Linked DNA regions of Ramlibacter pinisoli. The protein of the gene in region 2 interacts with the protein of the main gene of each other region in a pairwise test. Links are inferred from orthologs where the notes say so. Each region holds a gene or a part of one and is shown on either strand. Other genes may lie near its edges.

Region 1 (5,535 bases), on a different replicon or contig from region 2:
TGACCAGCGACAGCCCCAGCACGTAGTCGCGCACCGCGCCCACGCTGGCGCGCGCCGGCCCGGACAGGCCGGCCGCCACCATGCCGCCCACCGTGGGCGCGCCGCCGAAGCGTGGCGGCTCGAACGGCAGGCACTGGCCGCGCCCGGCCAGCACGGCTTCGAGCTCGGCCAGCGGCGTGCCGGCCCCCACCGTGACCACCAGCTCGCTCGGCTCGTAGCTGCGGATGCCGGCCAGCCCGCGGGTGTCGAGCAGCTCGCCCTCCAGGCGGTCGCCGTAGAAATCCTTGCTGCCGCCGCCACGCAGGCGCAGCGGCGTGCCGGCCGCGGCCGCCGCACGGATGCGCTCGATGCAGGCAGTGAGGGCGGCTTCCATGCGCCCGATGGTAAGCGCCGCCGCCGAGCCGGCCAGGCGGCCAGCCCCTGAAGTTTTTTGCCGTCAGTCGCTGAAGAAATTGACGGCCAGCCCCGGCACCGCGACCCGGGTCGCCACCACCCGGCCGGACAGCGGGTAGTGCGCCCGTTCGGCCGCCGGCCGGTTGCCGGCGCTGGTGAGGTAGAGCGTGCGCAGGTCGTCGCCGCCGAAGCACGGCATGGTGGGGCAGGGCATCGGCGTCGCCAGCTCCTGCAGCAGCGTGCCGGCCGGCGACAGCTGCACCAGCCGGCCGCCCTCGTAGAGCGCGCACCAGTAGTTGCCGTCGCGGTCGACCGCCGCGCCGTCGGGACGGCCGCCATAGCCCGGCTGGCCGGGCTGCCAGCCGGCCGGCTTGGGCGCGAACTGGTGGAACAGGCGCGGGCGCGCCAGCCGGTTGCCGGCCGCGTCCCAGTCCCAGGCGCGCACGGCATGGGCCTGGGTGTCGGCCCAGTAGACGGTGTCGGCGGCCGGCGACCAGGCCAGCCCGTTGCCGGTGGTGGCCTCGCCGGCCAGCCGCGCCAGGGCCGCGCCGGCCTCCAGGCTGAACAGCTCGGCGCGTGCCGCATGCTTGGGCTCGAACAGCGTGCCGGCCCAGAAGCGGCCGCGCGGGTCGGCCTTGCCGTCGTTGAAGCGCGTGGTGGCCGCGTCGTAGGGCGCCGGCTGCAGCAGCTCGAGGTCGCCGCCCCAGCGGCGCGCGCGGTAGATGCCATCACGCAGCGCGACCACCAGCCCGCCGCTGCGCGCCGGCGCGATGCAGCCGGGATCCTGCGGCACCGGCCAGCTGTCCACGCGGCCATCGGCCGGGTCGACCCGCCGCAGCCGGCGGCCGGGGATGTCGATCCAGTACAGCCGCCGCTCGTGCGGGTGCCAGAACGGCGACTCGCCGAGCTGGTCGGCGGCGTCCACCACGGGCTGCCAGCGCTCCATCACGTGCTCCGTCGAAGTGAGCGGCGATTCTGCCCGCAGCGTCTGCCGATGAGTCCCGCCGCGGGCGACGAGTCGCTACCATGGACCACCGATGACTGCCTCCAGCCCTCCCGAAGCCCGCCTGCTGCGGGTCGAATCGGCCCGCTATGCGCTGCTGCGCCGCCTGGCCGCCGGCATGCGCCACCAGCTGGTCATGCACCTGCAGCCGATCGGCATGGTCACCGAGGTGATGGCGCGCCGGCTGCGCCAGCCCGAGCCCGACCTGGCCCAGTTGCACGACGGCGTGCACAAGGTCAACACCTATTCGCGCGCCGCCGTCGACGCCTGCCTGGACGTGATCACCTGGCTGGCGCCCGACCCGGCCGCCACGCTGTCCGTGGACGCCGCCGCGAAAGAATGCCTGGAGCTGCTGCGCAGCAACCTGAGCTTTCGCGGCTTTGCCCTGCGCAGCGAGGTGCAGGCGCTGCCGCAGCCGGTGGGCCGCACGGCGGTGCGCATGCTGCTGGCCGGCAGCCTGCTCGCCCTCACCGACGCGGCCAAGGCGCCCGCCGACCTGGTGCTCAGCGCCACCGCCGACGAGTACGCGGCCCGCCTCACGATCGAGCTGCGCCCCAGCCAGGCCGACGTCCCGCCGGCCGGCGATCCGCCCTACCGCGCCCTGCGCTGGGAAGAGATCGACGCCATGGCCGACGCCGAGGACGTCCGCATCGAGCGCACGCCCACCTCCGTCACCCTGACCTTCAACGTCCTGGAATAAGCGCTGGATTCAGCCAGGCCGGCGTAGCCGGCGAGCCGTTCGCGCGGAATGCATTGCAGCGCGAACACCCTTTGACCCTGATCCGGCTCCGCCGGTCCAGGGTCAACTGTTTGTAGAGCCACTCGCGAAACGCGCAGCGTTTTGCGAGTGGCGCCCAAAAAAAAGGCCCGCCGAAGCGGGCCGAACATCCAAAGGAGACTCTTGCTTGACAAGCCTGCCTCGGCGCTGCCGCCGCGGCAGCCCGATCAACGGTTGTAGGCGGATTCGCCGTGCGAGGAGATGTCGAGGCCTTCGCGCTCTTCTTCCTCGGTGACCCGCAGGCCGACCACCAGGTCGACGATCTTGTAGGCGACGAAGGCCACCACCGCCGACCAGACGATGGTGGTCAGCACGCCCTGCAGCTGGATCCAGACCTGGCCGCCAATCGAGTAGTCGGGGTTGACCTTGTTGGCCACGTAGTCGTACACGCCCATGCCGCCCAGGGACGGCGAGGCGAACACGCCGGTCATCAGCGCGCCCAGGATGCCGCCCACGCCGTGCACGCCGAACACGTCCAGCGAGTCGTCGGCGCCCAGCAGGCGCTTGAGGCCGTTGACGCCCCACAGGCAGACCAGGCCGGCCAGCAGGCCGATCACGATCGAGCCCATCGGGCCGACGAAGCCGCAGGCCGGGGTGATGGCCACCAGGCCGGCGACGGCGCCGGAGGCGGCGCCCAGCATCGAGGCCTTGCCCTTGGACAGTGCCTCGCCCGAGATCCACGACAGGGTGGCGGCGGCGGTGGCCAGCAGCGTGTTGACGAAGGCCAGGGCGGCGACGCCGTTGGCTTCCAGGTTGGAGCCGGCGTTGAAGCCGAACCAGCCCACCCACAGCATCGCGGCGCCGACCATGGTGAGGGTCAGGCTGTGCGGCGCCAGGGCTTCCTTGCCGTAGCCCACGCGCTTGCCGATCACGTAGGCGCCCACCAGGCCGGCGACACCGGCGTTGATGTGCACCACGGTGCCGCCCGCGAAGTCGAGCGCGCCCTTGGCCCACAGCCAGCCGGCCGCGGCCGTCACGGTGTCGAGCGTCTTGGCGTCGGTGATGGCGTCCGGGCCGTCCCAGTACCAGACCATGTGGGCGATCGGCAGGTAGCTGAACGTGAACCAGATGACGCAGAACAGCAGCACGGCCGAGAACTTGATGCGCTCGGCGAAGGAGCCGACGATCAGCGCGCAGGTGATGGCGGCGAAGGTGGCCTGGAAGGCGACGAACGTAAGCTCGGGGATGACCACGCCCTTGCTGAAGGTCGCGCCCACCGAGTCGGGCGTGATGCCGGCCAGGAACACCTTGCTGAAGCCGCCCATGAACGGACTGCCACCGGTGAACGCCACGCTGTAGCCGTACAGGGCCCACAGCACGTAGATCAGCGCGGTGACGACGAACACCTGCATCAGCACCGACAGCATGTTCTTGCTGCGCACCAGGCCGCCGTAGAACAGGGCCAGGCCGGGGATGGTCATGAAGATGACCAGGGCGGTGGCCACGGTCATCCAGGCGGTGTCACCCTTGTTGGGGACCGGCGCCGACGCCGCGGCTGCGGCGGGTGCCGCGGCGGCAGCGGCCGCGGCCGGCGCAGCCGCCGTGCCTGCAGCGGGAGCGCTCGCATCGGCGGCGGGAGCGGCCGCGGCGGCCGGCGCGGCAGGGGTCTGCGCCAGGGCCGCCACGCTGCCGCCGAGGAGACCCAGCCCGAGGGCGAGGGAAGCGAGTAGCTTTCTCATGGTTGTCTTTTCCTCAGTTGACTGCTTAGAGAGCGTCCTTGCCGGTCTCGCCGGTGCGGATGCGGACGACCTGCTCGAGGTCGTAGACGAAGATCTTCCCGTCACCGATCTTGCCGGTGCGGGCGGCGGCCTCGACCGCCTCGATGACGCGCTCGACGAGGTCGTCGGCGACCGCGGCTTCGATCTTCACCTTGGGCAGGAAGTCGACGACGTATTCGGCGCCGCGGTACAGCTCGGTGTGCCCCTTCTGGCGGCCGAAGCCCTTGACTTCGGTCACGGTGATGCCCTGCACACCGATGCCGGACAGGGCTTCGCGCACTTCGTCCAGCTTGAAGGGCTTGATGATGGCGGTGACGAGTTTCATGCTTGCTCCAGGGCCTCGGAAGGCAGGGTCAGAAAGTCTTGCCGACCGACAGCACCAGCCCGGTCTTGCCGGCGGCCTTGGTCGCGCTCAGGTCGGTGCCGGCATAGCCCTTGTGGGACGTGCCGACGACGGCAGCGGTGAACATGTAGCCGCTGAAGTCCTTGCCCACGCTCAGCTTGTAGTCGCCGACGCTCTTGGGCAGGCTGGCGCCGCCGACGTCGCTGGTCAGCGTGAACTGGCCGTTGTTCTTCAGGGTCAGCAGGCCGTAGTGGGCGCCGACGATGAAGCCGCTGAAGTCCTGGCTGTACGACAGGTCGAGGTAGGTGGTGCCCTTGGTCGACGACAGCGCGGTGCCGCCGATCTCGCCGGTCACCGTGGCGAGCTGGAAGTAGTCGTCGATCGCGTAGTACAGCTTGCCGGAGAAGGGGCCGTAGGACAGGCCGGCGTAGATCTCCTTGTTGTCGATCTTGGTCCCCAGGCCGGTGGTGGCGGCGGTGTCCTTGCCGCTCTTCGGGTAGTAGTAGTAGATCGCGCCGAGGTCGTAGCCCACGCCGCTGAACTCGCCCTTGTAGCCGCCGTAGAAGTCCATCTCGAGGCTGGCGCCGTTGTACAGCGTGTCCTTGACGTTGGAGTTCCAGTTGCCGACATAGAAGCCGGACTTGTGGGCGATGTCGAACCCGCCCTGCAGCGCCGGGCCGTAGTTGGTCTGGGTGAAGCCGCGGAACCGGTAGTCGGATGCCAGCGTCACGTTGCCCGTGACCGTCCAGTCGGGCTCGGGCGCCTTCGTCTGGGCGAAGGCGGCGCCCGACAGCACCAATGAGGACAGCAGCACGGTGGTTTTGAAATTCATGGGGTTCTCGCTCCGTCTTGGTAAAAAAAGGTTGCTGGCGACCCTCTAAGCAGGACGCGTGCCAAATGTCACAAGGGATGGCGCGACTGTCGGCCGGGCCGTGCCGCGAGCCGTTGCAGGGCCTCGGAGACGGCTCAACCAGCCGTTTTGCACCGTCCGAGTGCGTTCTTGTTTTTCCTGGCGTGCACCACGGACAGCCACGCACCCAAACAGGGAGGGACCTGGCATGAGCTTGTCTTTGGTGCGCAGCCGCGCACTGCTGGGGCTCGAGGCCGCGCAAGTCACGGTCGAGGTGCATCTGGCCTGCGGCCTGCCCAGCTTCACGCTGGTCGGGCTGGCCGATGTCGAGGTCAAGGAGGCGCGCGAGCGGGTGCGCTCCGCCCTGCTGACCTGCGGCCTGGACTTCCCGCACGACCGCCGCATCACCGTCAACCTGGCGCCGGCCGACCTGCCCAAGGACTCGGGCCG
Region 2 (6,813 bases):
TTACCCCACTGTGTAACTGGAAGCTGTCCCCGTCGTGGTGCAAATGTGCAGAGTGCACAGGGAGAACGCTCCAACTGTCCATCGGAAGCTCTACAGCGAGTTGCAAATCCCATCAGATTGAATTGCAGAGCTTCGCCACAGTGCACCCCAGGCGCTGCGATGTGCAGGCCCGCCGTCCACGGAGGACGGGCATTCCAACCAATGATGAAGGGGTCCCTGGATGAATATGGAATTGGCAAGGATGGGCGTGGTCTACCTGCACCTGGTCGCGTGTTGCGTAGCCATCGGTCTGGTGTTCATGAGCGACCTCGACATGGTCAAACGGTTGCTGACGGGCGGTGCAGCGACGCTGGATGAGAAACACCTCGGCGGCCTGCACCAGACGCTGGTCCGGGCGCTGCTGGTGCTGTGGCTGACCGGCTCGGGCCTCGTGGCCATGGACGTCTGGACCAAGGGCGCCGAAATCCTGAACAACCCCAAGCTGCAGTCCAAGATCGCGATCGTCGTCCTGCTCACGATCAACGGGGTGGTGCTGCACCACACCGTGCTGCCGATGCTCAAGCGTGCCGGTGCGCTGATGCGGCTGACGTTCAACCAGCGCATGCTGGCGATCTTCGTCGGTGCCGTCTCGGGCGTGTCCTGGTTCTACGCGGCGATGCTGGGGATCGGCCGTCCGCTGAACTGGAAGTACTCCCTGGGCGAGATCCTGGCGGCCTACCCGGCCCTCATCCTGGCCGGCTTCGTGTCCATGGTCTTCCTGACCGCCTGGTCCCAGTACCGGGCCACCGGCGGCACCCGCGCGTTCCTGCCCGCCCGGGCCTATTGAAGTTGAGCTCCCTCGGGGAAAGGGCCGGTGGCGGCCCCAACCTGGGTTCCACGGCGCCGGCCTCCCCCGGCGCCGTTTTTCATGGCTCCGGCTACCCCGGCGCATCGAGTCACATGCACGGCGTAGGCCGCACCTCCGCCCCGATTCTTGACAGGCGTTGGTTGCCAGTTGGCCGTCCGCTCCCTCTCCCCTCGGGGGAGAGGGATGGGGAGAGGGGGTTCCCTGCCTGGGTCGCGGAACTGCTTGAAGCTTTGGCGCCTATGCCGCCAAGGCTTCAAGCAGTTCAGTCTCTATCTCGATCTGCCGACGGTTCTGCTGGAGCTCCGGTCCGTCCACCAGGAAGGTGTCCTCGACCCGCTCGCCCAGCGTGGTGACCTTGGCGAGCTGCAGGTTGATGTGGTGGCGCGCCAGCACCCGTGCCACCGAATAGAGCAGACCGGCGTGGTCGCTGGCGGAGATGGACAGCAGCCAGCGCTGCGCCTTCTCGTCGGGCGCGAGCTGCACGCGCGGCGCGACCGGGAAGCTGCGCACCCGGCGTGACACCCGGCCCCGGCTGGGCGTGGGCAGCGGGCCGGCGCGGCCGATGGTGCCTTCCAGCTCGGACTCGACCATGCTGATCAGTTCGCGGTAGTGCTCCGGCAGCATGGCGGTCACCACCTGGAAGGTGTCGAGCGCGTAGCCGTTGCGGGCCGTGTGGATGCGGGCATCCAGGATCGAGAAGCTGGCCTGGTCGAAGTAGCCGCAGATGCGGGCGAACAGGTCGGGCTGGTCGGGTGTGTAGACCAGCACCTGCAGGCCTTCGCCCACCGGGGACAGGCGCGCGCGCACCAGGGCGCGCGTGGTGCCGACGTGGCGCGAGACGTGCCGGGTGTGCCAGGCAATCTCGCCGGCGTCGTGGCGCATGAAATAGCCCACGTCCAGCGTGTCCCAGAGCTTCTTGTGGGCCTCGAACGGCAGCGCGAACAGCTGCAGCTGCACCAGCGCATCGCGCTTGCGGGCCTCGATCTCGGCGGCGTTGTCCGGCGCGTGGCCACCCAGGGCCCGCAGCGTCGCCCGGTACAGGTCCTCCAGCAGCTTGCCCTTCCAGGCATTCCAGACCTTGGGGCTGGTGCCGCGGATGTCCGCCACCGTCAGCAGGTACAGCGCCGACAGCCAGCGCTCGTTGCCCACCCGGGCCGCGAAACTGGCGATGACGGCCGGGTCGCCCAGGTCTTCCTTCTGCGCGATGCGGCTCATGGTGAGGTGCTCGCGCACCAGGAATTCGACGAGCTTGCAGTCGCCCGAGTCGATGGCGTGCTGGCGGCAGAAGTGCCGCACCTCCTGCGCGCCCAGCTCCGAATGGTCGCCGCCGCGGCCCTTGGCGATGTCGTGGAACAGGGCTGCGATGTACAGCACGAACGGCTTGTCGAAGCCGGCCGCCAGCTGCGAGCAGAACGGGTACTCGTGCGCATGCTCGGCGATGAAGAAGCGGCGCACGTTGCGCAGCACCATCAGGATGTGCTGGTCCACCGTGAAGACGTGGAACAGGTCGTGCTGCATCTGGCCGACGATGCGCCGGAACACCCACAGGTAGCGGCCCAGCACCGATGTCTGGTTCATCAGGCGCAGCGCATGCGTGATGCCGTTGGGCTGCAGCAGCATCGCCTTGAAGGTGGCGTGGTTCACCGGGTCGTTGCGGAACCGCCCGTCCATCACGTCGCGGGCGTTGTACAGCGCGCGCAGGGTGCGCGCCGACAGGCCCTCGATGCCCACCGTGGTCTGGTACAGCAGGAAGGTCTCGAGGATGGCGTGCGGGTCGCGCTGGTACAGGTCGTCGCTGGCCACCTCCAGCATGCCGGCCTTGTTCAGGAAGCGCGGGTTGATCGGCTCGGCGTGGTGGCCGCTCGGGTTGAGCCGCTCCTCGATGTTCAGCAGCAGGATCTGGTTGAGCTGCGCCACCGCCTTGGCGGCCCAGTAGAAGCGCTTCATCAGCGCCTCGCTGGCGCGCTGCTTCAGGCGGCCGTCGGGGCTGGTCTCGTTGCGGTAGCCGAACGCCTCGGCCACCGCCGTCTGCAGGTCGAACACCAGCCGGTCCTCGCGGCGGCCCGCGATGGCATGCAGGCGGGCGCGGATGAGGCTGAGCACGGCCTCGTTGCGCTGGATCTGCTGCGCCTCCAGCGGCGTCGCCAGCCCGCTGGCGGCCAGATCGTCCCAGCTGTGGCCGAGGCCGGCTGCCTTGGCCACCCACAGGATGACCTGCAGGTCGCGCAGGCCGCCGGGGGATTCCTTGCAGTTGGGCTCCAGGGCGTACGGCGTGTTCTCGAACTTGGTGTGCCGCTGGCGCATCTCCAGCGTCTTGGCGATGAAGAAGGCGCGCGGGTCCAGGGTGGCGCGGAAGCGCTGCTGGAAGTCGGCGAACAGCCGGCGGTCGCCGGCCAGCAGGCGCGACTCGAGCAGCGAGGTCTGCACCGTGACGTCGGCGGCGGCCTGGGTGACGCAGTCGCCGACAGTGCGCACGCTGGAGCCGATCTCCAGGCCGGTGTCCCAGCAGCGGCCGATGAAGCCTTCCAGGCGCTGCTTGAGCGCGTCGTCGCCGTCGGCGTGGGTGCCATCGGGCATCAGCAGCAGGACGTCGACGTCGGAATGCGGGAACAGCTCGCCGCGCCCGTAGCCGCCCACCGCCACCAGGGCGAAGCCGGGCGGGAGATCGCCGGACCGCCACAGCTCGCGCAGCGTGGCATCGACGTGGCGGGCGAGGCGGCGCAGGATGGCGCCGATGGAGCGGGTGGGGTTGCCCTGGCGCAGGAGCGAGGCGTTGACGGCGGCCTTGCGCGCCTTGAGCTGATCGCGCAGCACGGTGACCGAGGCCGCCGTGGCGGCCGGGGTGTCGATGGCAGCCGGGTCGGCACTCATGTCGGGGGTCGCCGCGCGCCGGCGCGGCTCAGGCGTTGACGAAGGGCGGCGGAGGCGGGCTGCCGGCCGACAGGGTCATCACCTCGTAGCCGGTCTCGGTGACCAGCACCGTGTGCTCCCACTGGGCCGACAGCGAATGGTCCTTGGTGACGATGGTCCAGCCGTCGCTGCCGAACTCCTTCACTTCCTTGCGGCCGGCGTTGATCATGGGCTCGATCGTGAAGGTCATGCCGGGCTTGAGTTCTTCCAGCGTGCCGGGCTTGCCGTAGTGCAGCACCTGCGGCTCCTCGTGGAAGTTGCGCCCGATGCCGTGGCCGCAGAACTCGCGCACCACCGAGAAGCCGTTCTTCTCGGCGAACTGCTGGATGGCGAAGCCGATGTCGCCCAGCCGGATGCCCGGCTTGACGCGCATGATGCCGTGCCACATGGCGTCGTAGGTCAGGTTGACCAGGCGCTTGGCCGCGATGGACACCTCGCCGACCGTGAACATGCGGCTGGTGTCGCCGAACCAACCGTCCTTGATGACGGTGACGTCGACGTTGACGATGTCGCCCTTCTTCAGCGGCTTGTCGTTCGGGATGCCGTGGCACACCACGTGGTTGACCGAGGTGCACAGCGAGGCCGGGTAGGGCGGGTAGCCGGGCGGCTGGTAGCCCAGCGTGGCGGAGACCGAACCCTGCTTCTTCATGCACTCGGCGGCGAGCCGGTCGATCTCACGCGTGGTGATGCCGGGCTTGATGTGGGGCGTGAGGTAGTCCAGCACCTCGGCGGCCAGCCGGCCGGCGGTGCGCATGCCCTGGATGCCGTCGGCGTCCTTCAACGTGATGCTCATGGACCCGATTATCCCAGACCCCCTGCGCCGGCGCAGCCGACGCGACCGTGCCCGGTAAAATCCCGGGTTTCCGCGCGCGCCCCAGTCAGCGGCCCGCGCTCCAGGTTCCCACCACAGGTTTCACAGTGACCCCGCACATCACCGAGTTCGAGGGCGGCCGTGCCCTCAGCGCGTTCCGCGTCCAGCAATTGCTTCCCGCGCTGCAGGCCGTCCACGAGAAGGTCAGCGGTGTCTCCGCCCGCTTCGTGCACTTCGCCGCCTGGGACCATGCACCGTCGGAGGCCGAGCGCGAGCGCCTGGCCGCGCTGCTGACCTACGGCGAGCCGTTCGACGGCGACACGGCCGGCGAGCTCTTCGTCGTCACGCCCCGCCTGGGCACCGTCTCGCCCTGGGCCTCCAAGGCGAGCGACATCGCCCACAACTGCGGCCTGGCCGTGCGGCGCGTCGAGCGCGCCGTCGAGTACCGCGTCCAGCTCAAGGGCGGCCTGCTGGGCGGCAAGGCCGCGCTGTCGGCGGCCCAGCGGGAGGCCATCGCCGGACTGCTGCACGACCGCATGACCGAAAGCGTGCTGGACGGCCTCGCCGGTGCCCACCGGCTGTTCTCCGAGCTCGACCCGCAGCCGATGGAAGCCGTCGACGTGCTCGGCGGCGGCCGCGCGGCGCTGGAGCGGGCCAACACCCAGTTTGGGCTGGCGCTCGCCGACGACGAGATCGACTACCTGGAGGCGGCTTTCCGCGGCCTGGGGCGCAACCCCACCGACGTCGAACTGATGATGTTCGCCCAGGCCAACAGCGAGCACTGCCGGCACAAGATCTTCAACGCCGACTTCACCATCGACGGCCAGAAGCAGCCGGCCAGCCTGTTCGGCATGATCCGGCACACCCACAAGACCCATCCCCAGCACACCGTCATCGCCTATTCGGACAACGCCGCGGTGATGGAGGGCTCGCCGGTCGAGGCCTTCCTGCCGGCGCGCGGCGACGCCCCGGCGGCCTACCAGCGCCGCGAGGCGCTGCACCACGTGCTGATGAAGGTGGAGACGCACAACCACCCGACCGCCATCTCGCCGTTCCCGGGCGCCTCCACCGGCGCCGGCGGCGAGATCCGCGACGAGGGCGCCACCGGCCGCGGCGCCCGGCCCAAGGCCGGCCTCACCGGCTTCTCGGTGTCGCGCCTGTGGGACAGTCCGAACGGCCGGCCCGCCCACATCGCCAGCCCGCTGCAGATCATGACGGAGGGGCCGCTGGGCGGCGCCGCCTTCAACAACGAGTTCGGCCGGCCGGCCCTGGGCGGCTACTTCCGCGCCTACGAGCAGACCGTCGACGGCGTGGTGCGCGGCTACCACAAGCCCATCATGATCGCGGGCGGCCTGGGCAGCATCGACGCCGGGCTCACCTCCAAGATCCAGTTCCCGGCCGGCACCCTGCTAGTGCAGCTGGGCGGTCCCGGCATGCGCATCGGCATGGGCGGCGGCGCGGCCAGCTCCATGGCCACGGGCGCCAACGCGGCCGAGCTCGACTTCGACTCGGTCCAGCGCGGCAACCCCGAGATCGAGCGTCGCGCGCAGGAGGTCATCAACCACTGCTGGTCGCTGGGAGCCGGCAACCCCATCCTGGCGATCCACGACGTGGGCGCCGGCGGCCTGTCCAACGCCTTCCCGGAGCTCACCAACGATGCCGGCCGCGGTGCCCGCTTCGACCTGCGCAAGATCCCGCTCGAGGAAACCGGCCTGGCGCCCAAGGAGATCTGGTGCAACGAGAGCCAGGAGCGCTACGTGCTGGCCATCGCGCCGGCGTCGCTCGAGCAGTTCCGCGCCTTCTGCGAGCGCGAGCGCTGCCCGTTCGCGGTGGTGGGCGTGGCGACCGACGAGCGCCAGCTCGTCCTGGGTGAAGCGGAAGGGGCGAGCGCTGCGCGGGACGCCACCGCCGCGGTCGACATGCCGATGGAAGTGCTGCTGGGCAAGGCGCCCAAGATGCACCGCGACGTGCGCAGCGTGCGGCGCGAGGTGCCGCCGATCGACCTCGACGGGGTCGAGCTGGAGGCCGCGGCGATCAACGTGCTGGCCCATCCCACCGTGGCCTCCAAGCGCTTCCTCGTCACCATCGGCGACCGCACCGTGGGTGGGCTGTCGCACCGCGACCAGATGGTCGGTCCGTGGCAGGTGCCGGTGGCCGATTGCGCGGTGACGCTGGCCGACTTCCGCGGCTTCGCCGGCGAGGCGATGAGCATGGGCGAGCGCACGCCGTTGGCCGCCATCCACCC

The links.
Region 1: the proteins of GON04_RS14740 (region 2) and glnK interact in binary tests that used the Escherichia coli proteins (3 or more experiments, as listed by UniProt). The link is inferred for Ramlibacter pinisoli from one-to-one orthologs.

What each region holds. Positions count from the first base shown.
Region 1 is NZ_WSEL01000002.1:173,985-179,519, reverse strand. The notes cover bases 2,549-5,351. They hold glnK (P-II family nitrogen regulator), read right to left. Parts: upstream 4,218-5,351; coding sequence 3,879-4,217; downstream 2,549-3,878. Other genes in these bases: GON04_RS00870 (YifB family Mg chelatase-like AAA ATPase), read left to right, coding at 5,294-5,351; GON04_RS00875 (TorF family putative porin), read right to left, coding at 4,246-5,067; GON04_RS00885 (ammonium transporter), read right to left, coding at 2,549-3,853. Also shown: glycolate oxidase subunit GlcE, read right to left, coding at 1-373; GON04_RS00895 (SMP-30/gluconolactonase/LRE family protein), read right to left, coding at 437-1,339; GON04_RS00890 (hypothetical protein), read left to right, coding at 1,431-2,096; more of GON04_RS00885, read right to left, coding at 2,342-2,548; more of GON04_RS00870, read left to right, coding at 5,352-5,535. UniProt on the Escherichia coli protein: Involved in the regulation of nitrogen metabolism. Regulates the activity of its targets by protein-protein interaction in response to the nitrogen status of the cell.
Region 2 is NZ_WSEL01000009.1:47,103-53,915, forward strand. The notes cover bases 885-4,046. They hold GON04_RS14740 ([protein-PII] uridylyltransferase), read right to left. Parts: upstream 3,719-4,046; coding sequence 1,085-3,718; downstream 885-1,084. Other genes in these bases: map (type I methionyl aminopeptidase), read right to left, coding at 3,747-4,046. Also shown: GON04_RS14735 (hypothetical protein), read left to right, coding at 221-826; more of map, read right to left, coding at 4,047-4,550; purL (phosphoribosylformylglycinamidine synthase), read left to right, coding at 4,676-6,813.